2 regions of the Shewanella sp. SW32 genome follow, and region 2 is predicted to be linked to the other one. Evidence: predicted binding sites of a transcription regulator. Region 2 holds the regulator's gene; the other holds the start of a gene.

Region 1 (15,629 bases), on a different contig from region 2:
TTACTTTGATATGGTTTGTCATTGAAGAATCACTCAAGACGTTGATAGCAATGACTCGAATACCCCATATTCAAATATCGCCGCTAAGTGAAATAGCATTACTCTTCGAATACGTATTTATCTATCATACCGACCATACGACCAATTTCTGGTTTAGTAATGGTATCGTTAGCACCTAATGCCATCGCCTTTGCGCGGTTATCTTCACTCATTAAAGAGGAAAACATCACAATGGGCATTTGTCGATACGCCTTGGATTCTCTTAAGCGTTTCACCAAATGCATGCCATCCATGCGAGGCATCTCAACATCCGTAATAATGGCGCTGACAAAATCAGAGATAGAAGCATTATCTTGGTCAGCAAGATTCTCAAATTCCATTAGCATTTCAAGGGCATCACCACCATCTTTGGCTGTGATAATGTTGTAACCTGCGCTGCGAAGGGTATTTTCGATCATCTTACGAATAAAAGCGGAATCATCGACAATTAAAATCGTTTTCGCTTCACGTTTCGCCAGCATTTTATCATTGATCAGTACACTTCTATCGAGCGTGACATCGTACTTATCCATACTCAGTTCAGGATTAATGTCAGCAATAATTTTCTCAAAATCCAATATCATAATGAGCATGCCATCACGGCGCACTACGGCAACGACACAATCATTTTCACCCGCTTCTAAAAATTGACTCGGCGATTCAACTTGCTCCCACGACACTCTATGGATGCTACGAACACTATCGATTAAGAACCCATTAATCATCTTATTAAAATCAGTCACTATGACCACTTTGTGGGTTAAATCCTCAGGTGTCGATATTCCGAGCCATCCGGCTAGATCGACCAAAGGGATCAACTTTTCTCGCAGCGAGAACACCCCAACCATGTGCCGCTGGGCATTGGGATAATCTGACGTTTCTGGCACCCTAATCACTTCTCTCACTTTGGCGACATTAATACCGTAATGGCACACCTTATGGCCACCGTTAGGAAGTGTCTTATGTAGATGAAACTCAATAATTTCGAGTTCATTTGTGCCACTCTCTGTCAATATTTCTGATTTTTTAATTTCGCTCATATAAAGCTCTCAACCTAGCAAATCAACGTAAGAAAGGGATTGCAGTTATCAGTATAGGAAGGGATTAATGAATTAGGCACGATAGTGTGATTTTACTGCCTGATTAGCGTGATATTTTTGGGTAACAAGCATTTTATCTATAAGCAGAAAAGCGTCACATAATCGAATCTAATGACGATTTCAGTCGTCACATTGTCAATCATGGCCAGATTAAGCATCACCGTTGCCGACCTAAAGTAGTCTGCACATTTCACTTAACAGCGATTTTGTCTCTCCGCATTAGAGGTTTTGTTTTAAGAGATAAGCCGCTAAACTATTGCGCAATAAAACTATCTAGAATAGCCGTACCCCATGCCGCAATTTAGCCCGACCTTTTCTTTCCCAGTGCAAATCTACTATGAAGATACTGATTTTTCTGGCGTGGTGTATCACCCCAACTTTTTGAAATACTTCGAACGCGCCCGTGAGCATGTGATTGGTGCTGAGCGTTTAAGTGCATTATGGCAACAAAACCAACTGGGTTTTGCTGTGTATCGTAGCGATATGTTGTGCCATGAGGGGGTGGAATTTGCCGATATTATCGATGTTCGCACTAAGTTTTACTTTGAGAGTAAGTACCGCACTGTGTGGCAGCAGGAGATTTGGCGTCCACAGGGTAAAAAGCCTGCGGTCACGGCAACAATTGAAATGGTGTGTATGAATCAAGCCCGCCAACTAGCGCCTATGCCGGCAGAGTTAATCGCCATATTAAGTCTTGGTTTCACATCAAGCGAATAAAGCTAATACTCTTACATACAAGTACACGCGCGATTTCCCGAGCTTATTTCGACATAAGCAAAGGCAACAAAAATCACTCAAGCGATAACTGGACAGTATTAAGGCTCAACTGCAAGCCTTAATACTCTTGATTTAACGAGCATTTGATTTAACGAGCGCTTACTTTAATGAGCACAAAGTTTAGATTGTATTATGTAGTTGGGCCCAGTTCATTTCGAGTTCAGCGGCACTCATGGGCTTCGCGTAATACATGCCTTGTATAGTATCAACCCCCATAGCCACTAACCTATCTCTAATCTCAAGCGTTTCAATTCCTTCAACAGTTACCTCATAACCGAGTTTTTTGGCAATATTAATACTGGCTTCGAGGATGTATTCCGACGGTTTATCCTGCTCTAGATCCTTTAAAAAGGCTTTATCGATTTTGACTTCATTAACGGGTAAATGCTTTAAATAAGCTAAGGAAGAATGACCCGTACCAAAATCATCAATTGCAAGTCTAACCCCTAAGGCACGTATCTTTCCTAACGTCTCAACCGCCTTAGTTAAATCCGCCATTAAAGTGCTTTCAGTAATTTCGATCATCAAGGATTCGGGTGGGAGCTGGTAATAGGCTAATCTTGCAGCAATTTCTTGGGGTAAGGTTTCACTGTCAAGATCCCGTGTCGACAGGTTAACTGCAACACACAATTGTATCCCCGCCGCGCGCCATTTTGCCTGCTGTACTAAAACCTGATCGAGTGCCCATTGGCTGACTAAATCAATCATGCCAGCATATTCAGCTAAGGGAATAAATTCTCCCGGAGAAATAATGCCAAGTTCGTCATGCTCCCAACGCATCAAGGCTTCAACCTGAAAACATCGACCCGTGGCAATATCCTGTTTAGCTTGATACACCATATATACTTGATTACGTTGCAAACCTTTAGGCAAACTATCGATAATTTTCAGTTCCCTTAACTGACGAATATCATCATTTTGGGCATAGTATGCAATCGCGCTACGAGAATGGCGGGCTTTCTTCAGCGCCAAATCGACTCGACGTAGCATCTGACTCGTGTCGGCATGGTGTTCTTGTAAATGCAGACAGCCGATTTGAAGCTTAACGCTGACTGGCGTGTTCTTAATGTTAAAAGGCACTTGCAACCGCCCTCTTAAGTGGACTAATTGCTCCTCAGTCAACGCTTGCTCGTAATACAAACAAAATTCATCACCATTGAGGCGTGCGATTAATCTCGGGGATAAACTTAAGCTGTTTAAGCGTTCGGCAAATTGCTTCAGCAGGATATCGCCAAATACAAAACCAAAGAGATCATTCACATAGCGAAATCGATAAATATCAATTAGCACTAATGTCCCTTGAGTCAGCGGCATCATGCCAGTAAGAGTACGTTTCAAGCCGACACGATTAACTAGTCCTGTTAGCTTATCCTTACCCACACTTGCCGGTAACGCCTTTAATAATTCATTTAAAGTATGGTAGAGAGGAGCAAACGCTTGGGGGACGATGCCAATGTCTAAAGCTTGGCGTTCAACCTTTTGCTGCTCTAGCTGGGTACAAAGCTGTGCTAAGAATTTTTGCTGCGACCGTAAAGATCTGTATTTTGCCTGCAGGATATACAATGAAAATATCAATAAAGCGAGAGAAGCGACAACTAACCCGATTACGAACATACCTTGGCCTCTGCCATACCACGTAAGCTTTTTCTCAAATGACACGATAAAAGATATCAGCGCCATTTGAATTCCATTTAGGCCTAACGATTATTGGTAACTTTCTCTAATTGAATGGAATTTATCCATAAACTCATCACTGGCTAAATCATCGGTCGTCACAGGTAATCCACGGGCGACAAACACACCGAGACGTTGCTCTAGTTCAGTGCCCGCTCGCAATTCACCAGTATAAAAGGCCGCTGCACGAATAAAGTCAAGATAGGTGACATGATCGGGTAGATAAGGTAAATCAGCCCAACGCTCAACCACTTCCATCACTTCGGTAGAGAAATCCCAACTTTTCAAAACAGCACGACCCAAAGGCCCTTGCATTTTACGTACGAGCGCGCGTAATTGATCAATGCTAGTGAATAAATGGGGATGCGCCTCCGCTTCTGTTAATACAGGTAAGGCGCCAATGTTATGCACGAGTCCAGCTAAGGTTAAGGTATCAAAATTTAACCGACTGGTTGAATGACGCTTATTGTACATCTGCAGCATGGCACAAGACGCAGCGGTTACATCGATTGAGGTACGCCACACTTCGTCCATGACTTCCCACACCATTTCATTGGTGGAAATGAACAATTGCTCCATCGCCACCGAAGTGGCAATGCTTTTAATCTGAATTAAACCAATACGAGAAACCGCACTGTTGATACTTTCAGCGGGTACGCCTCGGCTATATAGCGCGCTGTTGGCGACCTTAATAATACGCGCAGAAATCGCAGCATCTTGGCCGATCACTTCTGCCACTTGTTTAAGGCTCGCATCGGAGCGTCCAACCACTTCTTGCACCCGCATCGCCACTTCAGGCAAGGTCGGTAGTACTAAGGCATCGTCTTTTAGTTTTTTTAATAAACTGACTAACAGTAGATGTTCGGTAGACATCTTAACTCCCATCAATCTGTAAACATCAACATTGGATTGTTGGAGTATATCAGTTGGCTGTCATTAGATGCGTAGAAAAAACAGCAGACGTTAATAATTTGTATGATTGCGTTATCAATTTTGCCTTACTTATCTGTCTTGATCATCGACCTCAATCATCACTCAAGTTGAAATATTCCGCTCCAGTCGATCTAAGCCAAACTCACTATATTCGTAAAATGTGAAGTACTGCTAAAGTTAGCTAAGGCAATTTGCATACCCCTACTTTCATTGTGTAAAATGCCGCCCCCGCGCACCGCGTCATTTATTAACCCATTTGAGAGTGATTATGTTTAAACCTGAGCTACTGTCTCCAGCTGGAACCTTAAAGAACATGCGCTACGCCTTTGCCTATGGCGCAGATGCAGTGTATGCCGGTCAGCCAAGATATAGTCTAAGGGTACGTAACAATGACTTTAAAATGGAAAACCTTGCCACTGGGATTGAAGAAGCCCATGCACTCGGTAAAAAGCTGTATGTGGTGAGCAATATCGCCCCCCACAATGCCAAGCTAAAAACCTATATCAAGGACATGGAACCCGTAGTGGCGATGAAGCCTGACGCACTGATCATGTCCGATCCGGGTTTAATCATGATGGTGCGTGAAGCGTTTCCTGATCAAGTGGTGCATTTATCCGTGCAAGCGAATGCCATCAACTGGGCCTCGGTAAAGTTTTGGCAAACCCAAGGCATCAAACGCGTGATCCTGTCACGCGAATTGTCTTTAGATGAAATCGAAGAAATTCGTCAGCGCTGCCCCGATATCGAGCTTGAAGTGTTTGTGCACGGCGCCCTGTGTATGGCGTATTCAGGCCGTTGTTTACTCTCGGGTTATATCAACAAACGCGATCCTAACCAAGGTACCTGCACTAATGCTTGTCGCTGGAAATACGATGTACACGAAGCGCAGCAAAATGACAGCGGTGACATCATTGCCATGCCAAATGCGGTGCAAATTGAAACGCCAACGACCTTAGGCGCAGGCGCTCCCACAGATCAAATTTACCTACTACAGGAAGCCAATCGCCCCGGCGAATACATGCCCGCCTTCGAAGATGAGCACGGCACTTATATCATGAACTCTAAAGACTTACGGGCCATTCAGCACGTTGAGCGCCTGACTAAAATGGGCATAGACTCGCTCAAAATTGAAGGCCGCACTAAGTCCTTCTATTACGTTGCCCGTACCGCACAACTTTATCGCCGCGCGATTGAAGATGCTTCATCGGGTAAAGATTTCGACCGCAGTCTAATGAATCAATTAGAAGGCCTAGCCCACCGTGGTTATACCGAAGGCTTTTTACGTCGCCATGTGCATGATGAATACCAAAATTATGACTATGGCTACTCAGTTAGTGACACCCAACAATTTGTAGGTGAACTGACGGGCAAACGTAATCTTGCAGGATTGGCCGAAATTGAAGTAAAAAACAAGTTCTCCGTTGGCGACAGTGTTGAACTGATGACGCCGCAGGGCAATATCAGTTTGACGATTGAACAACTCGAAAATCGCAAAGCTGAAGCGGTTGAAGCCGGTTTAGGTTCGGGGCACACTGTGTATCTACCCGTGCCGAAAGAAGTCGATTTGAGCCACGGTATTTTGCTGCGTAACCTGCCCCAAAGTCAGGATACGCGCAACCCACATGAACTAGGTTAAGGTCATGGCATTACTGATCGACGATAGCTGCATCAACTGCGACATGTGTGAGCCTGAGTGTCCTAATCAGGCCATCACTATGGGCGAAGAGATCTATGAAATCGATCCCGACCGCTGCACCGAATGCGTGGGGCATTACGACAAACCGACTTGCGTGTCTGTCTGCCCCATTGATTGCATCGACCCAGATCCAAACCGTGTCGAATCTAACGACGAATTGTTAGTGAAATTTGCCGTGTTAACGCAAAAAGCTTAATCACGTCACCTGACCGAGTGGCTATAATGCCTCTCGGTCAAATCTGCTCTAATACCTGCCATAACCTGCGCAAAACAATCCGCATAAAAAATCACAATAAAGATGCATTTAACGGTATGGAAAACCTTTAAATCGCTTAAATCCAAGCCTTTATTTCAGTATTAGTCAAAACACTACTTTAGACTGACTTCTTTTCAGCGGTGAATGTCAAAAAAGTAGCAGACGGAATTTATCGCTGCTTCACAGTTTGTGATTCGGACAAAATGTCGCTTGATAAATCACCGCTTTTACAAACTCGGTTGTTTTAATAGACTAATAGTTATTATTTTGACGCTTATTTGTACACCTCACTCTTTAGCTAAGTAAAAAGTCACTTGCGGTCAAATTGTAAATCAAGTGTTACATTTTAACCTTGTAAATTAGATATACCTTAAGCATCGGACTGGGCAGGTTGAAAATACCTTCTACATTGAATTATGTCTCGAAGTCCGTGGAGACATAAAAAGAAAATGGAGTTCAACATGCATAAGAAACATTTAATTGCAGTCGCGGTCGCAACTGGACTTGCTTACTTCCCTGTTAACGCTAATGAATACCAAGCGAGTATGGTAAGTGTCCCGCAATCTAAAGCCATCAAAGATACTTACATTGTTGTATTCAATACCCCAAGCGTTCTTAATCTAAGTAATAACAACACCATAGCTGAATTCGCGACGAAACAAGCCGAGAGTTTAGTCAACCAATATGATGTCACTGTGATGAAAAACTTTGGCAATGTGCTCAATGGTGTACTCATCAAGGCCAGCACCCAACAGATTAAAGCACTGCGTAAAGATCCAAATGTGAAATACATAGAACAAGATCAAATCATGTCAGTAACGCCTATGGTTGAAGCCAATGCCAATCAACCGAGTCCGACCTGGGGCTTAGACAGAATCGATCAACGAAACTTGCCATTGGATAGTAACTATCACACGGATTTCGACGGCTCTGGTGTAACCGCCTTTGTGATCGATACTGGTGTGCTTAATACTCACAATGAGTTTGGTGGTCGCGCCAGCAGTGGCTATGATTTTGTCGATAATGATTACGATGCAACTGACTGTAACGGCCATGGTACCCATGTGGCAGGAACCGTTGGCGGCGCTACCTACGGTGTGGCTAAAAACGTCAATCTTGTGGGCGTCAGAGTACTCAACTGTTCAGGTTCAGGTAGTAACTCTGGCGTGATTGCAGGGATAAACTGGGTGAAAAACAATGCTTCCGGCCCGGCCGTCGCAAACATGAGTTTAGGAGGAGGAGCCTCCCAAGCAACTGATGATGCAGTCAATGCCGCAGTTGCCGCAGGGGTCACTTTCGTAGTGGCGGCGGGTAACGACAACAGCAGCGCTTGTAATTACTCACCCGCACGGGCGGTAAATGCCATCACGGTTGGTTCAACCACCAGTAACGATTCCCGCTCGAGTTTTTCTAACTTCGGGACTTGCCTTGATATCTATGCGCCTGGTTCGAGCATTACGTCCGCTTGGTATAACTCGAATTCAGCGACTAATACCATAAGTGGTACCTCAATGGCTGCCCCACATGTGGCAGGCGTTGCCGCATTATACTTAGATGAAAATCCAAATCTCTCTCCCGCACAGGTGACAAACTTACTTACGACGCGCGCCACGTCAAATAAAGTTACAGACGCTAAAACAGGTTCACCCAATAAATTACTCTTTTCACTCGCAGGCGATGATGGTGGCTGTGGCAATAATTGCCCCGTCGATGAAACACCGCTGCAAAATAATGTGGGTGTCGCAATCAGTGGTGCCACAGGTTCTGCGACGTATTACTACATCGATGTCCCAGTCAATGCGGCAAGTTTAGGGATCAATCTAGCGGGTGGTTCTGGTGATGCGGATATTTATGTCAGCCAAGGGCAAAAACCGACGACAACAAGCTACCAATGCCGCCCCTATCAAAATGGCAACAACGAGAGCTGTAACTTCACCACACCTATGGCGGGTCGGTGGTATGTGATGGTGCAAGGCTATAATAATTACGCCAATGCCCAACTGACAGCCAGCTATAACCTGAATGGCGGCGGAAGCTGCACCGATGCAAACTGCTTAACCAATGGCGTACCTGTCACGAATTTAAGCGGGGCAACGGCAACAGAGAAACTGTATAAGATAGTGGTTCCAGCCAATAGCCAACTCAACATTGCCACCAGTGGCGGAACTGGAGATGTAGACCTGTATGTTAAAGCAGGCACTACCCCAACGACCACCAGCTATGATTGCCGTCCCTATAAAAACGGGAACAATGAAAGCTGTTCGATTACCGTGACTCAAGCGGGAACTTACCATGTGATGTTACGCGCTTATTCGAGCTACTCGGGACTACAACTGAGTGCAAGCTACTAACTCATTGACCAAACCATACAGTAAAGTTTAAATAAAAATAAGCCCACTAAGATAACAACTTAGCGGGCTTCTTTATGGAATTAGCAGTGTGTAGTCTCACTACATAACGTTAAAAGCTTGGGGATTTGGCGAGAATAATTGTCGGTTTCGCTTCAATTTGCAGACGCTCAATCACAGCGGCAAGCTTTTCAACACTAAGACGAATTGGGGCTGGCATACTGGCAAATTCGATACTTAACAGCAGGTTTTTCACTTCGAGCCCTAATTCAGTATCACCTTGAATACTCAGCTTACGCTGGAAGAATAGCGTGTCGGGATCTTCCTTCGCCGCCGCCACTAACACTAGCTCGGCAGAGTTGGCACTAAAGGTCACCTGCGCATCGGTGAGCTCTCTGACTTGCCATTTTCCATTAAAACTGACTTCGAAGGCTAAGTTTATATCTTCCACTCGAATCGCGACCCATTTATCCGTCAAAAATCCAAGCTCATCGTCAGCAGCTTGCTCGGCAAGTAAGAGTTCAAGCAATTGGCTGATGGCTTTTGCTTTGAGGCTAAACGGCATCTTAGCAAGTGGAAAGCCGATGGCTTTTGGGGTGAACTCTAAAAGTTGCTGAGCAAATTTTGCGAAAAAAACAGCGGACATGGTGGGAACCCTACAAGAATAAAACATGATATATCCCAGTTTATCGGGATTTTATGATCTTAAACCTGTTTTAAATCAATTCATCGCCATTCAATCTTACCTACACTCAGCGGCTATCATTTTATCGGGAGCATCACTATGGAGCTGTTGTGTCCAGCAGGAAATCTGGCCTCGCTAAAGTTGGCATTACATGCCGGAGCCGACGCTGTGTATCTAGGGTTAAAAGACGACACCAATGCGCGCTCGTTTGCAGGATTAAACTTCACCCCCGCAAAATTGCAAGAAGCCACTGAGCTGACGCAAAAGCACGGCAAAAAAATCTTTTTGACCTTAAATACTTTTCCAAAGCCCGGTGAAGAGCATCGTTGGTATCAGGCTATCGATTTAACGGCAAAACTGGGTATGGATGCATTAATTGTCGCCGATCTTTCTTTACTCGATTATGCCCATAGGCACTATCCAAACCTGCCACTGCATTTATCGGTGCAGGCCAGTGCAACCAATCTGGGGGCGCTGAGCTTTTATAAAGAAGCCTTTAACATCACCCGAGTAGTATTGCCACGGGTGTTATCCATGAAACAAGTACGGGATCTTGCTAAAGTCAGCCCAGTGGATTTGGAAGTATTCGCCTTTGGTAGTCTGTGCATTATGGCCGAAGGGCGTTGCCAGCTGTCATCCTATGTAACGGGCCAATCGCCCAACACCGGTGGATCTTGTTCACCAGCAAAACACGTACGCTGGCAAGAAGAAGGACAGAACAGATTAACCCGGCTCAACGATGTGTTAATTGATAAATCGGCCCTCGACGAACAAATGGGTTATCCCGTGGTATGCAAAGGCCGTTACATCACAGCAGATCAAGATTCACCGCAATATTTACTCGAATCACCAACCAGTTTGAATACCTTAAGCTTACTTCCAGAGCTAGCCAAAGCTGGCATAGTGTCGCTGAAAATCGAAGGACGTCAACGCAGCCCCGCCTATGTTGAACAAGTCACTCGAGTATGGCGTCAAGCCATAGACACCTATCTAAATAATCCAGCGCTGTACTCACAAAGCCAAAATCAACCCCATTGGGAACAAGCCCTAGCGAAAGTATCCGAGGGTCAGATCACTACGCTTGGCGCCTACGAGCGCGATTGGCAATAAAAGGTAAATAGAGAGCAAGATTGACAAAGGACACCTTATGAAGATTTCCCTAGGACCACTGTTGTATTGCTGGCAGAAACAGCAAGTCGCTGACTTTTACCAGCAAGTCGCCGCCAGTCAAATTCCCTTAGTATATTTAGGTGAGGCGGTTTGTAGCCGCAGACGCGAACTCAAGTGGGGCGATTATCTAGAGCTGGCGCAAATGCTCAAGCAGGCGGGTAAAGAAGTCGTGCTTTCGACGCTGGCCTTAATCGAAGCGCCATCTGAATATACTGAGCTCAAACGCCAGGTCGATAACGGTGAATTTATCGTCGAAGCAAACGATATGGCGGCAGTGTATCTTGCCAAAGAGCGTAAGTTACCCTTTGTCTGCGGCGCGAGTATCAATAACTACAATCGTGCTAGTTTAGACATCTTGCAGCGGTTTGGAATGCAAAGATTTGTCATGCCAGTGGAGCTATCTAAGGCTTGGTTACAACAAGTAATTCAAGAACAGCCATCATTTGAGGTGGAAGTGCTCGGCCACGGCTATTTACCACTCGCCCATTCGGCGCGCTGCTTTACCGCTAGACACAAACAGCTCACGAAAGATCATTGCGAAACGGTATGCCGTGAATACAGTAAAGGACTACTCGCACAAACCCAAGAGCAGCAGCCTTTACTCAGGCTCAATGGAATTCAAACCCAATCCGCTAGCTGTTTAGATTTACGCAGTGAAATAGCGGCAATGACACAGATGGGGGTCGATGTGTTTCGAGTATCACCCAGTAGTCTTGACTGCATCACTAAAGCCAATACTTTGGTCGATACGATTCAAGCGACTAAAAATACTCAGGATTTCTCAATGAATAGCAACCTTGATATAACCCAGTGCAACGGTTATTGGTTTGGTGAAGCGGGCCTTGCTGTGCATGTGAATCCATAGCCTAGAGCTGAAGTTAAGCCTAAATTTAAAGATAACTCAGCCAATGATTTTGGGATCTTGGCTGAAGCTTAACTGGCTAAAAAGCAGCACACTTGTCCAACACAATAAACTTCCCAGTCCAATCCATTCTAGTAGGGCTGGCCACCACAAAGTAGGACGCGGCAGTTGCAATACCATCTCCTGATAAAACGGTCTATCGCCTTCGGTCAAACCTAAATTGAGCTGTGGCGCATACAGAAACGTCAACATGCTACATAAGACTATTAACGCCAACAACCCAGTCCAACGGCCAAAGTTAGACTTGCCGAAACAGACCAAGGCTAAATAGAAGATCGCACTCAAACTCCCCAGATAGAAAAACCATTTCAGCCCAAGAACATGCAAGTGATACACGTTCACCGGAAATAATCCCACGCTCGCTAAAGCCAGAAAAGTGAGAGCCAAACTGATAAAGAAAGGGTATCCCCAGCAAGAAGTCACCTGCTGCAAAGAAGACAAACAATAGAAAACGATGCTTAAACTGCCAAAAAACAACCCACCGTTGAGAATGACAGCGAAAGACGAATGACCATAAGTCCCTAATTCACTTAGGGTGTGATTCAAAAAATTGAAGCGATGGAATTCAGAATCATCGAACCCCAAAACAGTAATAACAATGCCAATTAAAAGCCCAAAGATCCCCAAAAAACCAAACTTAATGGCCAGTGTTGAGCCGCCTTTAATCGTAACCTTCTGTACTTTTGCGATCATGAATACTAGAGCTGGATGGGAGTAATACTAACTTACATGGAAATGAGAAGATTTAAAGCGGCGGGTATCCGCTTTATGAATAATATTTTTACTTTCATCGTTATTTGCGACTTTTTAGTCAATCACAAAAGCATCAAGATAATGGAGAAGGTCACTTTTAGAGATAGGTCGATTTAAAGGCTTATCGCATAAAAATGTGTCCTAGTGCCCAAGACTCCTTAACATTACCGCGATATGCACAACAGGTTCTCGTCAACGCTATATAGCCAGAGTTATCTCTATTGCACTTTCAAATCGAACAGAAAACCAGCCAACATGGCAGTAGCGCTAAAGTTGCTGATGTTTTTTTGTGCAGAAATAACATCTAGATAGTTTCACACACATCAGTAAACAAGTAATTAACCAGTCGTTAACCAACCTAAGGTAATTGATGGTAAGACCATGTTTAATAATGCTTTTACAGTAATACAAGCCAATATAGCCACTCTTAATTTATCGACAACTGAAGTAAAATAACTATGCTGTTTTGCTGCTTATATCAAACTAACTAGCGAATCGTTTTACATAGAGAAGCTAAGCGAGTAATCTTCCCCATTCTCGTTTTTGAGTTGAATTTAAATGCACCTTAATTAGCGTCGACAGCTTGTTACGTGCGGCTATTTATTCAAATTTACCATGTACGACTCGTACTTTAAGGTGTACAACATTGGCTACTGAAAATAAAAACCGAAACATTAAGACGATACTCACCTTTATCGTCCCTTCGCTGATTGGTCTGTTGTTATTTATGACCCCTATCAGCTACAACGATGCGATCACAATTCCTATCGCTATCATATCTAAAGCACTGCAAGGCGCATTGAGCGGTGTGCTAACCCTCATAGTGACTATTATTGTTGTGACTACGGCGCTGGCCTCTTTGCTGTCAAAAGTGTTTAAGCCCACATTCGTTACACAAAATCACTTCCTTAATGGTTTATTGAATGTCAGCCCTATGTGGTTGACGACGCGGATCTTAGGTGCAGTGTTTATCGTACTGACTTACTTAGGTTTAGGTCCAGAGATCATCAACTCCTCGAGCACTGGCGCATTAGTCTTAAACGACTTATTACCTGTGTTGTTCTCGGTATTTATCTTTGCGGGTATGTTACTGCCGCTGCTGCTGAACTTCGGCCTACTCGAGCTCTTTGGCACACTCTTAACGAAAGTCATGCGTCCCGTGTTCAATCTACCGGGTCGTAGTGCTATCGATTGTATGGCCTCATGGTTAGGTGATGGCAGTGTCGGCATTTTGCTGACCAGCAAACAATACGAAGCCCGTTTTTATACCCAGAGAGAAGCCGCAGTTATTGGTACAACCTTCTCGGCGGTATCGATTACCTTCAGCTTAGTGGTGATCTCTCAAGTTAAGTTAGAGCATATGTTTGTGCCCTTTTATTTGACTGTGTGCCTCGCGGGTTTTGCCGCCGCTGTGATTGTACCTAAGTTGCCACCATTATCGTGGAAGAAAGACAACTACATAGATGACACACCACGCATGCCAGATGATGAGCTGATCCCAGCAGGACATGGCGCCTTATCTTGGGGCTTTGATAAAGCCTTAGAAAAAGCCGCCAGTGCTGGTGGCATAAAAGCGGTCTTAAATGAAGGTATTAAAAACGTTGTCGATATGGTGTTTGGTATTATCCCTGTGGTAATGGCCATTGGTACGCTGGCACTGATTATTGCCGAGCACACGCCCATATTTAACTATCTGGGGATGCCGTTTATTCCATTACTCGAATTACTGCATATTCCAGAAGCCACTGAAGCCTCTAAAACAATCGTGGTCGGTTTTGCGGATATGTTTATTCCGTCAATCCTTGCCAGCTCAATTGAATCAGATATGACCCGCTTTGTAATTGCAGCCTTATCTGTGACTCAGTTGATCTATATGAGTGAAGTCGGTGCACTGCTTATCGGCAGTAAAATTCCCGTCAACTTCGTTGAGCTTTTCGTGGTGTTTATTCTACGCACTTTAGTGACACTGCCTGTTATCGCAGGTGTAGCCCATTTATTGTTCTAACATTACGCTAGTTTGGGCCTAACGTAGGTTTTAATGTAAGTCCAACAAACGTTCTAAAAAAGGGGAGTCAGATTAACTGACTCCCCTTTTTGCACTAACTCATACACGAACTGGCTGTTTTGATTATATAGCGTGACTTAATCGTACAATCTCCACTCGACACCACACAACTCACTTTTGGACAGAAGGTGTAGGCAAATTGTACTGGGTGACCTGCTATTTCAGTCACAGGGATCTAAGTGTTGGCTGGTATTCAATCATATAGGCTTGCCATGGCATTCACTCTCCGACACGCAGCTAGTCCGTCCGTGGATGCTCGACCGCCCCATCCATGGGGCGGACGGTCGTCTCGCCAATCACCATTGCTCACCTTTTGGGCACTAGTGTAACCAGTCTGTATGAAGGAGATACCCAGCACGCTTTTGGACAAAAGCGTGATAGACCCTTTGCTCTAACTCGTAAGTTTCGGATTAAAATTTCTATGGGTTAACGCCACAAACACCAGCACCAAAAAATTTACTGTTTTTCATGTAATTTTTTGGTGTCTGCGTGCTTTGCCTTTTTAAGTGATTGTTTATAGACCAAGGCTGAAAGCCTCCAAAGCCTTTTATTTATCCATTTTAACTTTACAAATGGATAAATGAGACTAGCTAAACTACACAAGCCAAATACTAGCGACAACGTAGTATCATTCTGAAAATAAGAATCTATTAGCTTAAAAATTAGGAATATTGGCAATAATATATAAAGTAATAATTGGGCTAGCCGATATTGTCTCCGTGCAACAGCCTTAATAGGCTTGTTTGTAGCGATTTTTTTATCATGCTCATACAGCCTCAATTTTTCAACAGCCGCCTCACCTCTCCGTGACGACTCTTCAAGCACAGACTTTTCTCTAAGCGTTTTTTCTATGAATTTTGATCCAATGAAATCAATAGAGTCATCAAAATCATTTTCGGTAAAATCATCCGGATTTGAAGGTTTACCTCTTAACTCAGCTATAAGAAGCGCTGCTTGCTCGTCGGTTAACCTCCCCTCCCTATGCTCGATTTTTAACTTTCTAAAATTATCCGAAACTGCATTATTAAGCTGTGATGAGAATACAATCTTCGCTTTTGTTACTATGTCAAATGATACTGGCAGACTGACATCACCAGAGAAACCTTTGTTTAGCTTGAACCACAATCTCTCAGTCATAAACTCAATATTTGTAGCAAAAGGTATACCGCCATTTGATCTCACAAGATCTGAAAACGCAACTGTTTGTGTCA
Region 2 (15,629 bases):
AGCGAATGCAGATGATAAATTAACCGTTTATTCTTATCGCCAAGCTTTCTTGGTGGAGCCTATCCTGACGCGTTTCACCGAAGAAACTGGCATAGGTGTGAATTTGGTATTTGCTAAAGACGGTATTGCCGAGCGTCTCGTCCGTGAAGGCCGTTTATCCCCAGCAGATCTTGTGCTGACGTCTGATTTTTCACGTTTAGTTGAATTAGTGGATAAAGATCTAACCTCTCCAGTCAAAAATCCCCTCCTAGAGAGCAATATTCCTGCGCAGTATCGCGATCCCGATGGCCAGTGGTATGCCCTGACTATGCGGGTGCGAAATCTCTATACAGCCAAGGATCGTTTAGGCCAGCAGCAATTGACCTATGAAGAATTAGCCGAACCCAAATATAAAGGAAAGATTTGTACTCGCAGTGGTAAGCATCCATACAACATAGCGTTAGTCGCATCTATGATTGCTCATCACGGTGAAGCTGAGGCAAAAACTTGGTTACAAGGCGTGAAAACTAATTTAGCCCGCAAACCTCAGGGGAACGACAGGGGGCAAATTGCCGCAGTAAAAGAAGGTGTGTGTGAGATCGCCATTGGTAATAGCTACTATTACGGCAATATGTTGCAGGATCCTGAGCAAAAGGCGATTGCCGAAGTTGTGACGCTCAACTTCCCGAACCAAGCTGACCGCGGTGCCCATGTGAATGTGTCTGGTATGGTACTCACTCGCCATGCGCCTAATAAAGCCAATGCGATCAAATTGATGGAGTTCTTATCCGCCGATGTTGCTCAGAAGGCCTATGCCGATGTGAATATGGAATATCCAGTGAAAGCCGATGTGGCACCTTCATCTTTAGTGGCTTCATGGGGTAAGTTTAAGTCAGATCAATTGCCCATTTTTAAGTTGGCAGAATATCACCAAGCGGCGGTTAAGCTATTAGATGAAGTGCAGTTTGATCTCTAGCTCCAGTGCTAGCGACAAAATGCAGATTTAGGTTATCAGCGCCAGTGATTGGCGCTGTGACGTTTTAAGGATTGACATGATTTTAGGATTAGCCAGAAGCTGGTCGCTTGCTGGTTATGCCGTGGCCGCCTTGCTGGTATTGCCACTATTTGCGTTGATATTTCAAGCTTTTCAGCCTGACGAAGCCGTGTTTGGGCACTTGATGGCAACGGTTCTGCCGACATATATCATTAACAGTTTATTGCTGATTTTCTGGGTGAGTCTGGGGGCGTTATTACTCGCGTTACCTTGCGCTTGGTTGATGGCTCGTTGTGACTTTGTCGGCAGGCGATATTTGCAATGGGCGCTATTATTGCCCCTCGCTATGCCTGCGTATATTGTTGCCTACGTCTATACCGATTTACTCGATTATGCGGGGCCAGTGCAGCGCGGTCTTCGTTCGATATTTGGCTGGGACTCACCGCAGGATTATTTCTTCCCCGATATTCGTACCTTAGGCGGCGCGGCGTGTATGTTGTCGCTGGTATTGTTTCCCTATATTTATCTCTTGACGCGTACCGCTTTTATGGAGCAATCCTTAAGTTTGGCCCATGCTTCGCGCATTATGGGCTGTTCACCGTGGCAAAGTTTTTGGCGTTTATCTTTGCCTATGGCAAGGCCTGCGCTCGCCGTTGGGGTGGCTTTAGTGGCGATGGAGACGGCCGCTGATTTTGCAACGGTTAACTATTTTGCCGTGCCTACCTTAACGACAGCCGTGTACGACACTTGGTTGGGTTATGGCAATTTGACCGCCGCCGCTAAGTTATCGGCGATTATCTTGCTGGTGGTATTTAGTCTGATTGGATTTGAGCGTTTTGCCCGTCGTAAACAGCAGTTATTCCAAAAACAATCACGTATACAAGTCACTGACTTGTATCGACTCTCGATGACTCAAACCTTGGTAGCACTCAGCTTTTGCGGCATGCTATTGCTATTAGCCTTTCTGTTACCTTTCGGGATTTTATTATCCTATGCCATTGGTTACTTTGAACAAAGCTGGGATAAGAGTTTTTGGCAATTGAGTCTTAACAGCCTCAGTCTTGCGCTGATCACCAGTTTACTCTGTTGCTTAATCGCCTTACTGCTTATGTTCGTTCGCCGGATAAGCCCAAGACAGAGTGATGCTTTGCCCTCACGGTTAGCTTCGACGGGCTACGCCTTACCAGGCACTGTGCTGGCTATTGGGGTATTAGTGCCTTTAACTATGCTAGATTTTGCGATTAACGATCTGGCGGATCTTGTCGGCATAGCAGGTCCTGGTCTTATCCTTACAGGCAGTGTGATTGCATTGATTTTTGCTTTTTGTGTACGTTTCGTGGCAATTGCGATTGGCAGTGTTGAAAGCAGTTATAAACGCATCTCGCCATCGCTAGACATGGTGAGCCTGACCATGGGGCAAACTCCTCGGCAACTTTTGCGGCGGGTGCATTTGCCTTTACTTGCTAAGGGATTGTTTGCGGGCGCTTTATTGGTGTTTATCGAAAGCATGAAGGAACTGCCCGCTGCGTTATTGCTGCGGCCTATCGGCTTTGAGAATCTTGCAACTTATGTATTCCAGTTTGCGTCCGATGAAAAACTCGAGCACGGCGCATTAGCTGCTATTGTGATTGTACTAGTGGGTTTAGTGCCGCTTATTTATTTAAACCGTTCATTGGAGCATCACAGCTGATGACAAGTACGCTCAAGCTTAAGCAAATTCATAGCGATTATCAGGGCCAGCAAGTACTTAAAGGTTTGAGTTTAACGCTCGCCCAAGGGGAAATCCTGGCGTTGTTAGGCCCAAGCGGTTGTGGCAAGACGACCTTATTACGTGCGGTTGCTGGATTACAGGCCATAAGCCAAGGTGAAATCCAGATTAATGGCCGCATAGTGAGTGGCGATAGCCAGTTTGTACCTAGCGAGCAGCGCGGCATCGGCATGATTTTTCAAGACTATGCGCTTTTCCCTCATTTGACTGTGGCGGAAAATATCCTCTTTGGGGTGGCTAGATTGTCGGGCGCAGAACGTCAGGCACGTTTGGATGAAATGCTAGCCTTGGTCAAACTTGAAGGGTTGGCACAGCGTTATCCCCATGAATTATCTGGCGGTCAGCAGCAGCGAGTTTCGATTGCGCGGGCACTTGCCTATGAGCCGCAGTTATTGCTGCTCGATGAGCCTTTTTCCAATATTGATGCCCAAGTGCGCTACGAGATGATGGCGGAAATTCGCAGCATCTTAAAACAGCGTAATGTCAGCGCGGTGTTTGTTACTCATAGCAAGGATGAAGCCTTTGTATTTGCAGATACTTTAGCCATCTTTAATCAAGGCATCATAGTGCAGCATGGTAGTGCCGAAGCTTTATATGCTGCCCCAAACAGCCGCTATGTGGCGGACTTTTTAGGTAGCGGTAATTACTTACCTGCAGCAGTGTTTGATGGGCACAGTGTTGTCACTCCCATAGGTCATTTAACCAGCCTCACGCCATTAAATTTGCCGAGCGAGTTCAGCGGAACAGTATTCTTGCGACCACAGCAATTGACGCTCAGCGCCGATGAACAGGGCGTAGGTACTATCACTGAGCGACGTTTCTTAGGCGCCTTTTGTCATTATTGGGTCAAAATTGAGGCCGCTTCCCATGCTTATTATGTGGAGGTGCGTAGCCAAATGATGCAGCTAAGTATCGGTCAAAAGGTTGGGGTAACGACTGAGCCGCATTCGCTTGTGCTGTTTGAATCTTCAGCATATTCAAACTGTGGGGACCCAATCTAAGCGATGAGTATTTATTCAATGCTGATATAGCATAGCCAACTAAAGTACGACATTTTTGCTTACGTTAAACTTGGGTCTATGCGGTATTGGTTGGTGATATTTTCGACCATCCTTGCTACTTTTATCCTCCGGTTTTGGAGGAATTATGATAAAAACAATAAATTCAATTTGCACCCTCGTTATTGTAGCAACGGCAATATCGTCTTCAGGAGTGATGGCCATGGATAGGATCACAGGTAAAGCCTTCGCAACGCGATCAGAAGTGTATGCAACCCAAGGGATGGCGGCGACCAGTCAGCCTTTAGCCACGCAAGTCGCTATTGATATACTCAAACAGGGCGGCAGTGCGGTCGATGCAGCGATTGCCGCTAACGCCATGTTAGGGTTAGTCGAGCCAACGGGCTCGGGTGTCGGCGGGGACTTATTTGCTATCGTCTGGAGCGCAAAAGATAAACGCCTCTATGGTCTTAATGCATCGGGGCGCAGTCCCAAATCCTTAAGTTTAGAAAAGCTTAAATCCCTCGGATTAGACTATTTACCGCCGCTTGGACCTTTGCCTGTTTCTGTACCGGGCACTGTGGACGGTTGGTATGAGCTGCATAATAAGTTTGGTAAATTAGCTATGGCTGATAACCTCGCGCCTGCCATTCATTACGCCCGTGATGGTTTCCCTGTGTCAGAGTTGATTGCCTATTACCTTGATGGCAGTGGTAAAAAACTGGCTAAATTCCCCGGTTTTAAAGAAACCTATATGCCTAATGGTAAGATGCCTACCGTAGGGGAAATCTTTAAAAATCCCGCGCTTGCTAACACCTATGAGAAAATTGCCAAGGGCGGCCGCGATGCTTTCTATAAAGGTGATATTGCCAAAAGTATTGATAAGTACATGAAATCCCAAGGTGGTTATTTAAGTTATGATGACTTAGCGAGCCATACTAGCGACTGGATAGATCCCGTTTCGGTGAACTACCGTGGTTACGATGTGTGGGAACTGCCACCTAATGGTCAAGGCATTGCGGCGCTACAAATCTTAAAAACCATGGAACCCTTTAATGTGGCTGCCATGGGCTTTAATAGTCCTGAATATGTTCATTTATTTGTCGAAGCAAAGAAACTCGCCTTTGCCGACAGAGCTAAGTTTTATGCCGACATGGCCTTTAATAAAGTGCCCGTTACTGAGCTTATCTCACAGAAATATAACTATGATCGCGCTAAGTTGATTGACCCTACAAAAGCCGCCAAGAGTGTCGATGCGGGTAATCCAGCGTTGCAACATGGCGATACTGTGTACCTGACTACCGCTGACAAAGATGGCAACATGGTGTCACTCATTCAGAGTAATTACCGTGGTATGGGGTCAGGGATGACACCGCCGGATCTCGGCTTTGTGCTGCAAGACCGCGGGCAAATGTTTGATTTAACGGAAGGGCGTTTTAATACCTACGCACCGGGCAAGCGTCCATTCCATACCATTATTCCGGCTTTTGTGACCAAAGACGGTAAACCTTGGCTGAGCTTTGGGGTGATGGGCGGCGCGACTCAGCCACAAATGCACGCGCAGATTGTAATGAATCTGATTGATTTTAAAATGAACTTGCAAGAAGCGGGCGATGCCCCCAGAATTTTGCATATGGGTTCAACCGAGCCCACAGGCGAAGTGATGAATGATGGTGGCTACGTCAGTCTAGAATCAGGTTTTCCGGTAGAAACCCGTCGTGAGTTGATTAAGAAAGGCCATGTGCTGCGTGATGGACTTGGGGAGTTTGGTGGCTATCAAGCCATTGGATTTAATGCCGAAACCGGCGTATATCGTGCGGCCTCTGAGAGTCGCAAGGATGGTCACGCCGCAGGCTATTAACACTAAGATAAATGCTAAGGTAAGCTCAACACTGAGTGAACCTGATGTCATTGATTCGATTTAACAGATTGGCGAGACTTTAATGGTCTCGTCAATTTTTATGTTTAAGGGTCTGGGGTGGGATAATGCTCCGCTATTGGCATTATCATAAACAGATCAGAGCAAACTGTGCGTTAGTTAATGTCATTTTTAGGTAAAGTTGCGGATAATATTGCCGAGAATGAATTTAGAAAAAGGGTGATAACCAAATGGATATTCAAAATATGCCGCGTGAACAGTTGGGTGTGTGTGCAGAGGGGAACTTACACAGTGTCTATTTGATGTTTAATGCCAATGACAATGTCGAGTCGCAATTACGTCCCTGTCTTGCCAACGTTGCGCAGTATATTTATGAGCTGACAGATCAATATTCCGACAGTGCATTCAATGGTTTTGTTGGTATTGGTGCTAATTATTGGGATAGCCTCTATCCTACTGCTCGCCCAGAACTGCTCAAACCTTTCCCTGCGATGCAAGTGGGCAGTCGTGAAGCGCCTGCAATTGAATATGATTTATTCGTGCATATTCGCAGTGATCGTTACGACATTCTGCATCTAGTGGCTAATGAAATCAGCCAAATGTTTGAAGACTTAGTGGAGTTAGTTGAAGAAGAGCGTGGCTTTAGATTTATGGATAGCCGCGATTTGACTGGTTTTGTCGATGGCACCGAAAACCCTAAGGGGCGCCACCGCCAGGAAGTGGCACTTGTGGGTGATGAGGATCCTGAGTTTAAGGGTGGCAGCTATATCCATGTGCAAAAATATGCCCATAACTTGAGTAAGTGGCATAGATTACCAGTTAAAAAACAAGAGGATATTATCGGCCGTACTAAGCAAGATAATATCGAGTATGAATCTGAAGATAAGCCACTGACCAGCCATATCAAGCGCGTTAATCTTAAAGATGCCGATGGTAAATCAATGGAGATCCTGCGTCAGAGTATGCCCTATGGTTCGCTGAAGGAGCAGGGATTAATGTTTATCTCTAACTGCCGCACGCCAGAACATTTTGAAAAGATGCTGCATAGCATGATGTTTGGTGATGGCGCAGGCAATCATGATCACTTGATGCATTTTACTAAGGCGATGACAGGTTCATCTTTCTTTGCCCCCGCACTGGATTTTATGCTGCAGTTCGACGAATAAGCTTTCTATAATCAAGCCGGATTAGCATCAATCGAGACGCACTTAAGCTAACGCCTAAGTGCGTTTTTTATGCTAATGCGCGGGAACCCATTTTTTGATATCGAGCTGCCATTGCAGGGCGGTGAAATCGATAAAAGCGCGCACTAGATTTTGCTGATAACTGCGGGACAAATATACCGCCCACAAGGTTTGGCCTGGTGTCGTAAATTCGGGTAGGACTTCTTTGAGTTGACCACTGGCAAGGTACTGGTTAGCTAAGTCACAGGGTAAACGCACTATGCCATGTCCACGTAGCGCCGCACTGACCAACACTCCCATATCGTTAGCCCTAAGATTCCCTGTAACTTTGACGTGCTCGGCTTGCAGTTCTTTTAGAAAAGGCCAGTTTTGTTGCGCTGAGTGTATGAGGCAGTTGTGGGCCAGTAGATCAATGGGTTCGAGGAGTGGCGTTGCGCTATCAAGATAGCTCGGCGCCGCGCAAAGTACCGCATCTATGGTCATCAAACGCCGAGCTATGAGATTCTCATCGGGCTGCTCAGTATAACGTAGCGCCACGTCGACTCTTTCATCTACCAATTGCGCAAAACTGTCCGACATCACCAGTTGAATGTTGACCTTAGGATGAATTTTAATAAAGCGATCGACGACATCAAATAGACTGTGCTGCCCAAGACCAATAGGCGTAGCGATACGAATACTGCCTACCAGTTCACTGTTATGGCTGTGGGCACGGCTCTCCATGGCTGCAACTTCACTTAAGATCCGCTGGCAAAATTGTAGCGCTTCCTCACCCTGCAAAGTCAAGCTGGCGCTGCGCGTGGTGCGGTGTAATAAGCGTAAACTCAACCACTGCTCCACTTCTTGAATATGACGGGAAACCTGCAGGCGGCTGAGGTCTAAATGTTCGGCAGCTTTGGTAAAGCTGCCACAGTTTGCGACTTCGACGAAACTGCGTATAGCGGCAATTTTATCCACATTAGTATCCTATATTGAAACAATCATGCTCAATTATTGATGTTTATTAGGTGAAAAACTGCAAGTAAACTGGATCCAATGTAAATCATCTGAGTGAGACAATGAAATGAAAATCGCAATTTTAGGTGCAACGGGTTGGATCGGTGGTGCAATTTTAAAAGAAGCACAGAGTCGCGGGCATCAAGTGATAGCGTTAGTGCGTGACCCAAGCAAGTTATCCGTGGCTGACGTGGCAATACGTGCCGTGGATTTAGAGCAGCCATTGGTCGCCGATACCTTTGCTGGCGTAGATGTCGTGATTGCCGCCGTTGGTGGCCGCGCCCAACAAAATCATGGTCTAGTGGCGAGTACGGTTCAGCATTTACTGGATGTGCTGCCTAACGCTAACGTGCCACGTTTATTGTGGGTCGGTGGTGCTGGGAGTTTAGAAGTGGCGCCGGGTGTGACGCTGGTCTCTAGCCCAGATTTCCCCGCAGTATATAAAGATGAGGCGTTAGCTCAGGGTGAAGCCTTGAAGGTATTCCGTGCGGCGCAAACGGCAATCAATTGGACCTTTGTGAGCCCAGCGGCTGAGATTTATCCCGGTGAGAGTGAAGGCCCGTACCGTCTTGGTGGCGATAGCTTCTTTACCGATGCTAATGGTCAAAGCCGTATCTCTGTAACTGATTACGCAAAAGCCATGGTAGATGAAGCCGAAAAGGGCGCTCACCCAAACCAGCGCATCAGTGTGGCTTACTGATATCGTTATAGTTGAGTTAGATATTGTGAGTTAGATATTGTGCTTGAATGTGTAACGTAATCGGGACAATGGCCAAATAACCAGCGCTATATTGCACTTCAAAATGTACAGATAGAACAGGTCAGCTCACTGACCTGTTTTTTTATTCTGCATAATTGAATAAAGATTTGATGGTTTCTAAGGTATCGGCGATATCTTGGATGCTCGATGGGCAAATAAAGATAGTGTCATCACCGGCAATCGTACCCAAAATGCCTTCTGGTTTACCGATAGAATCCAACAAGCGGGCAATCAGCTGCGCGGCACCTGGGCTAGTTCGCACGACGATCATAGCTTGGTTGTGATCGACGTCGAGTACCAAATTCTTCAGTGGGCTACCCGCGGTGGGTACGCCTAATTCGGCTGGTAAGCAATACACCATCTCTTGCTTAGCGTTGCGAGTCCGCACTGCGCCGAACTTGCTGAGCATGCGTGACACTTTCGATTGGTTAATATTACCAAAGCCTTCAGCTTGCAAGGCGGTGACGATTTCACTCTGAGAGCCAAAGCGCTCTTCTTTTAAAATCGACTTAAAAATTCTAACAAGGTCATCCTGATTCTTGGTCGTTTGCATAATATTATTATTCGTTATTCAAAAAAACAGGCCCATTTTGAATATTTTTAGAAAAATTGTCAACAAATAACCAGATTGGTTGAATAAAAATTCACTAAGCCCCAGTGGTTAAGTGTTTGCTGGGGGCATAAAAATCCCAAATTGAGTAATTGTTCTACATTGCTTCTACGTTATTCCGGAATTCTTTTGTCCCACGACTAAGGGATAATTGAAATTGTTGTGACATTCCAGTAATGTGACGCCAACGCAAATTAGATCCATGTCACACATATCCGAGAAATAACGGAGATAACTATGAAAGTTGCTGTACTTGGTGCTGCTGGTGGTATCGGCCAGGCTCTTGCCCTACTGTTAAAAACTCAATTGCCTGCGGGTTCACAATTGTCTCTATATGATATCGCACCGGTAACTCCGGGTGTTGCGGTTGACTTGAGCCACATTCCAACTGCTGTTGAAATCAAAGGTTTTGCTGGTGAAGATCCAACGCCTGCCCTAGTGGGTGCTGACGTTGTTCTAATTTCTGCTGGTGTTGCACGTAAGCCTGGTATGGATCGTTCAGATCTGTTCAATATCAATGCGGGTATCGTTCGCAACCTGATCGAAAAAGTAGCGGCAACTTGCCCTACGGCTTTGGTTGGCATTATCACTAACCCAGTCAACACGACCGTAGCTATCGCTGCAGAAGTGATGAAAAAAGCGGGTGTTTACGATAAGAACCGTCTGTTCGGTATCACGACTCTAGACGTGATCCGCTCTGAAACTTTCATCGCCGAATTAAAAGGCCTGAACGTTGCTGACGTTAAAGTGAATGTGATCGGCGGCCACAGCGGCGTGACTATTCTGCCATTACTGTCTCAAGTTGAAGGCGCGACTTTCACTGACGAAGAAGTGGCAAGTCTGACGACTCGCATCCAAAACGCGGGTACCGAAGTGGTTGAAGCTAAAGCCGGTGGCGGAAGCGCGACTCTGTCTATGGGTCAAGCGGCTTGCCGTTTCGGTCTGTCTTTGGTTCGTGGTCTGCAAGGCGAAGCTAACATCGTTGAATGCGCCTATGTTGACGGCGGCAGCGAGCATGCTGAATTCTTCGCACAACCTGTGCTGTTAGGCAAAAACGGTATTGAAAAAGTACTGCCTTACGGTGAAGTGAGTGCATTCGAAGCTAACGCTCGTGATTCTATGTTAGATACGCTGAAAGGCGATATCAAACTAGGCGTTGATTTCGTTAAATAATCTTTCGGATAATCTTTTTAGATTATGACGAATTAAAAACGGAGCCATTGAGCTCCGTTTTTTTATGCCTGCGTTTTACTCTTTCTAAAGCTCATTCAGCGGCGCTTAGTGGGAATTTGGCAGTTATCATCGCAGCGGGCTTTGCCCGTCAGTAAATAAGAGATGCGATATCTGTGTTTTGCGAATCTGAGATAGCACCAATCGGCGACAGTTTTAATCACGGGCAGGCGTAATAGTTGGATCCAAGCGCGCGTCCCTGTCAGTGCCCACGCTTTGCAAGTGACATCTAACCCGAGTAACACTTCGCCCGTTGCGGTTTCGCCATGGAGAATCGTATTAGCGTAGTCTCTATCGATATGGCTGAAGCGCTTACTAAAGTCTGGCGCATTTAAATCCTCAAGCGCAATCAAGTTCTTCGGATCGCGCGCTTTCAGTTGGCGCATCTCGGCGCTACATAATGGACAATTTCCATCGTAAAAAATCCGCAGTTCCATCGGTATTACCTCTGATGACTTGATCACAATACTTGGTCTAAGCTCTTGGCTTGAGTACTTAAGCTTGGTTTTCTTCTACCCTATACGCAGAAGAAAGGGTTTTAGATCGAGGTGATTGTAGAACGGATCAGACCTCATTTGGCTTTTTGTTAGGTTAAATTCAAATGAGTGCAGTAACATCTTGGTTATTCATCAGTTTAACTTGATTGCTGATTTTTAAGCGAACAAGGTAAAACCTGACCAATAACGACTCAAAAGGATAGGTATGACATCTCCCATCATAATCACAGGCGTGGGTAAACGCATAGGTTACGCCTTAGCTAAACATTTTCTCGCCCAAGGTCAGCGTGTGATTGGTACTTATCGCAGCCATTACGCTAGCATTGATGAGCTGAACGCTTTAGGTGCGACTCTGTATCCCTGTGATTTTTATGACGATGCCCAAGTGCAATCCTTAATTGCTGAGTTAGCTAAATTGCCGCAAATTCGCGCCATTATTCACAATGCCTCTGACTGGCTGCCGGATCCTGTGCTTACAAAGAATGAGTCTTTAAAGAGTACCACTTTTGCGCCGAGCGAAGTGCTGCAGCGGATGATGCAAGTGCATGTGAGCGTACCCTATCAGTTGAACTTGGCCTTAGAGGCGCAGCTACGTGCGGGTGCTGGCGATGAAATCGGCGGCAGTGATGTGATTCATATTACTGACTATGTGGCAGAGAAGGGCAGTCAGAAGCATATTGCCTATGCCGCCAGTAAAGCTGCGCTGCACAATATGACGCTATCCTTTGCCGCCAAGTTTGCGCCCGAGGTCAAAGTGAATTCGATTGCGCCAGCGATGATCCTATTTAATGTGGGTGATGATGCTGCCTATCAGCAAAAAACTTTAGCCAAAGCGCTGTTGCCGAAAGAGGCGGGGAATGAGGAAATTATCGACTTAGTGGAATATCTGCTGGATAGCCGCTACGTCACCGGTCGTTGCCATAATGTCGATGGTGGCCGGCATTTAAGGTAGAGAAGGCTCTAGAATCTAGATTCTAGAAGGAGCGAACGACTGCATGATCTATTTTTTTTCATACCAAATATGACATTTTCACCCTCCATAGTGGTCAGATGTAGGAGTTCGAACTCTTTTATAGAAAGAGTGCAGGAGCAGTTATGGAGCGACGCTCTGCTTTTTCTAGCAGCGCCGCGCCCTAGCTTCTAGGTCCTTCTTTCAAAATGTCAGTACCCGACTTGGGGTGATGATGAACGGTAAAGGCACATCCCAATACTCGCAGGGTAAACTCGTCACTTGCTGACAGTCGTGGGCGTAACCCATAGGCAAAGGTTTACCTTTAAGCTGCCAGTTTGCCAGCGTCCTATCGTAATAGCCGCCGCCCATGCCCATGCGATTCCCCATTAAATCAAAAGCCACTAAGGGCGTGATAACCACATCTAACTCTGTCACTGGGATAATGGCGCGCACATCTAATTTAGGTTCTAAGATGCCGAATTGATTGGGTTGCATGGGGGTATCTGCGGTGTAATGCAGGAATAATAATTGTCCGGCATTGAAGGGATGTAACCTAGGCAGATAGGTGTTTATGCCCATTTGCCACAGCGCAGCGATCAGCGGTGGCGTGGCGAGTTCGCCATCATGGGTGAGATATAACGCCACATGTTGCGCTTTGTTGGCCTGCAATGCATCGAGCATTCGCTGGCAGGCGTTTAAACTTGCTTGGGTTTGTTCTATTTCGGAGAGAGATTTACGGGCGGTGCGAATGGCTTTGCGTAACAGATTGCGGCTTTCTTTTGTATGGAGTGCGATATTTGCCGCATAGCTTGCGACATCTACGGCATCAGCGACTTCTACGGCAAGTTGCGCCGTGTCGCTTTGGGGATTCAAATGAGAAAGTATGGAAGATGTAGACATAGAATTAAGATGCTCCCCAGAATGCCGCTACCGGTGTAGCCCTTGAACCGTAGGTTCAAGGCGGGTAAATGATTACCTCCTAAGGCTTCTCGGTACAAGCCGAGCATGCACAATGTCAGTAAAGCATTCACCCTGAGATAAAAATTATCGGCACAGGGACATTACCAGTTGGCATGCATCCCAGGGAGCAAAACGGTATTGAATCGCTAAAGCATTGGTTTATGTTGATAATCCAGTTTAGCCATTCACTGTGCGTCAGTTGGTTTAACTCAATGAGTGTTAAATCACTAAGGTGCACAGTTTAAATCTATTTAGTTGAACGCTCAACTAAGGCACTTTCGAGGGTCGACTGCAGCAAGCTGATCCTGTCGTCCATCTGTTGCATGTAGTGCTTATTTTTTTGCTTTTCTTGGAACAACTCGTGTCCAATATTCAGCGCCGCCATGATCGCAATTTCTTCACGGCTTAGGCTATTGGTTCGGGTTTTTAACGCACTGAGTTGTTGTTCAACTCCCAACGCTACCGTACGTAAGGCATCCTCTTGACCTTTCGGGCAAGCGATAGAGTAGGTGCGCCCAAGTAGGGTAATTTCAACAGCACTGTTACTCATGTCGCGGGTGATCCTTTCGTTAGCCTCTTAGGGCGGACTATATAGGGCTGATCTTAAAAGTGCAAGGTAAGCCGCAAATGGATTGGTCTTTGACGGTTTTGTTTGCTGTTTGTGTGAGCAGTTGGATAGTTTTTTATCAGGGCGTGGCCGATTTCGCCATTATTGGGATTCAGTATTGGTTCAAGTCTTTATCTCTGCTAGCATTGCTGCTGGAAAAATCTTATTGGGATCTGATATGGCAACTCCTCCTTCGTTACGTATCGACAGCTTAAAACTCGCCTTAGATGCGGCTGAAATCGGCCAGCATCCGGTAGAAGTTCACGGTGCTTTAGTCGGTTTAATCTGCGGTGGTGTAGAGCAAACTGGCGACACTTGGATCAAGCCTTTATTCGACCTGATGAACGATGGTCAACCTTTGCCAGCGCAGTTGCATCAATTAGTGTGTGATTTATTTAACGATTCAGTGACGCGTTTAGTGGATTTTGAATTTGGTTTCATGCCGCTGTTGCCCGAAGAAGAAGAGCCGCTCAGCCAACGTGTTGAAGCCTTGTCTCTGTGGACCCAGAGTTTTTTGACTGGCATGGCGATTATTCAGCCGAAACTGAATCAAGCCTCGGCAGAAGTACGTGAAGTGATCAAAGACTTGGCGGAAATTGCCCAAGTGGAATTTGATGTTGCCGACGATGAAGAGTCTGAAGCCGCTTACACTGAATTACTCGAGTTTGTGCGTATTGCCGCCATTATGTGTTATTCGGAGTTTGGTCCTGAGCTTCCCCATGGCGAGGCTGACGATACTGCGGTGGTGCATTAATTTACCGCGGTTGTTTAATGTTCAATAAGTTAACGCAGTAGTGGCTTCAATTAGATGTCAAAGGTGGGCAAACCTGCCTTTGAGTCTATAGCACTGGTGTTTTTGAGTGCATAGCATTGATGTTTACATCTTTTATGTTTACATGCCTTAGTGTTATGCCAAAGCTTGAATGAGATCCCCATGACGGCCACAAATCACATGGATACTTCAGTTCAACACGTCGACATCGCGATTGTAGGCGGTGCGATGGCGGGGGCGACCCTAGCGTTAGCTCTCGCGCGTCTTTCTTTATCCGCACCTCGGCCACTTTCTATCGCCTTAATCGAAGCGCACCTTCCCGATAAGCAACACCCCGGGTTCGATGCCCGCTCTATTGCTATCGCCCACGGTTCTATTTTCGAATTATCCCGTTTAGGTTTATGGCAAAAGCTCGCCCATTTGGGCACGGCGATTGAAAATATCCATGTGTCGGATCGCGGTCACTTTGGCATGACAGAACTCAATGCGGCGCAGTTTCATTTAGATGCCCTAGGCCAAGTGGTTGAGCTTGAACGAGTTGGTCAAGTGCTGTTTAACGAGTTGAATAAGAGTAATGTCAAACTCTATTGCCCCGCCAAGCTTGCCCAAGTAGAAGCCGCCGTTGAAGGTCACACCTTAGTGCTCGATACGGGTGAGCGAATTAAAGCCAAACTTGTGGTCGCCGCCGATGGTTTGCAATCCAAAGTGCGCAGCAGTTTTAATTTGCCCGTGACCCAGGTGGCCTTCGAACAAACGGCCATTATTGCCAATATTCAAACCGCCGATTTGCCAACCAATAGGCCTCACAAACATTGGGCCTATGAGCGCTTTACCCAAACGGGTCCCTTAGCGTTATTGCCTATGGCCGATATTCAAGGTCAACCTCGCTTTTCTCTCGTGTGGGCGCTCGATGATGTACGGGCTAAACAGATGCAAACCGCGCCTAAGGCCGAGTTTTTAGCGGCGCTTCAACAGGCCTTTGGTTATCGTGCGGGCACGTTTATTGATGTCAGCGCGCGCCATGCATATCCGCTTAATTTGTCCTATATGCCAAGGCCAATTCATCACAGATGTGTGTTTATCGGCAATGCGGCGCAGACACTGCATCCGATTGCGGGGCAAGGATTTAACTTAGGGTTGAGGGATGTGGTGAGTTTGCTCGAGGTGATCCAAACGGCGCTAGCACAGTGCGAAGATATCGGCTCCGCCGCTGTGACCCATGCGTACCTTAATGCCCGCGAGCACGACAGAAACAGCACTATCCGAAATATCGAATTTTTAGTTCGTGGCTTTTCAAACCAATATTGGCCGATGGCGCTGGGGCGTAACTTAGGATTGCGGCTCTTGTCTTGGTTTCCGCCACTGAAAACCCCCGTCGCTCAAAAGGCAATGGGCTGGAAATAACTCAGTAATTTACTGGTATCGCAACGCGAAAAGGATGTA

The links. Region 2 encodes ArgR, which controls arginine synthesis, uptake and breakdown. Its sites were predicted from a motif close to ANTGAATANNTATTCANT; they were not measured.
Region 1: the regulator ArgR is predicted to act here: its motif matches at 12,901-12,918, upstream of L5M28_RS13720 (YjiH family protein).

The regions. Positions count from the first base shown of each region.
Region 1 is NZ_JAKKSJ010000021.1:37,450-53,078, reverse strand. It holds gene L5M28_RS13775 (chemotaxis protein) at 99-1,079, opposite strand; gene L5M28_RS13770 (thioesterase family protein) at 1,431-1,856, shown strand; gene L5M28_RS13765 (putative bifunctional diguanylate cyclase/phosphodiesterase) at 2,037-3,530, opposite strand; gene L5M28_RS13760 (HDOD domain-containing protein) at 3,621-4,463, opposite strand; gene yegQ (tRNA 5-hydroxyuridine modification protein YegQ) at 4,792-6,159, shown strand; gene L5M28_RS13750 (YfhL family 4Fe-4S dicluster ferredoxin) at 6,164-6,415, shown strand; gene L5M28_RS13745 (S8 family peptidase) at 6,937-8,826, shown strand; gene L5M28_RS13740 (SCP2 domain-containing protein) at 8,936-9,469, opposite strand; gene L5M28_RS13735 (peptidase U32 family protein) at 9,608-10,618, shown strand; gene L5M28_RS13730 (U32 family peptidase) at 10,656-11,543, shown strand; gene L5M28_RS13725 (hypothetical protein) at 11,580-12,293, opposite strand; gene L5M28_RS13720 (YjiH family protein) at 13,000-14,358, shown strand; gene L5M28_RS13715 (hypothetical protein) at 14,875-15,629, opposite strand, start outside.
Region 2 is NZ_JAKKSJ010000032.1:13,378-29,006, reverse strand. It holds gene L5M28_RS17865 (Fe(3+) ABC transporter substrate-binding protein) at 1-955, shown strand, start outside; gene L5M28_RS17860 (ABC transporter permease) at 1,032-2,663, shown strand; gene L5M28_RS17855 (ABC transporter ATP-binding protein) at 2,663-3,742, shown strand; gene ggt (gamma-glutamyltransferase) at 3,888-5,600, shown strand; gene L5M28_RS17845 (Dyp-type peroxidase) at 5,849-6,784, shown strand; gene L5M28_RS17840 (LysR family transcriptional regulator) at 6,857-7,759, opposite strand; gene L5M28_RS17835 (NAD(P)-dependent oxidoreductase) at 7,866-8,498, shown strand; gene argR (transcriptional regulator ArgR) at 8,641-9,111, opposite strand; gene mdh (malate dehydrogenase) at 9,406-10,341, shown strand; gene L5M28_RS17820 (thiol-disulfide oxidoreductase DCC family protein) at 10,437-10,835, opposite strand; gene folM (dihydromonapterin reductase) at 11,101-11,847, shown strand; gene L5M28_RS17810 (5-formyltetrahydrofolate cyclo-ligase) at 12,049-12,747, opposite strand; RNA gene ssrS (6S RNA) at 12,757-12,937, opposite strand; gene L5M28_RS17800 (cell division protein ZapA) at 13,055-13,357, opposite strand; gene L5M28_RS17795 (UPF0149 family protein) at 13,593-14,168, shown strand; gene ubiH (2-octaprenyl-6-methoxyphenyl hydroxylase) at 14,349-15,590, shown strand.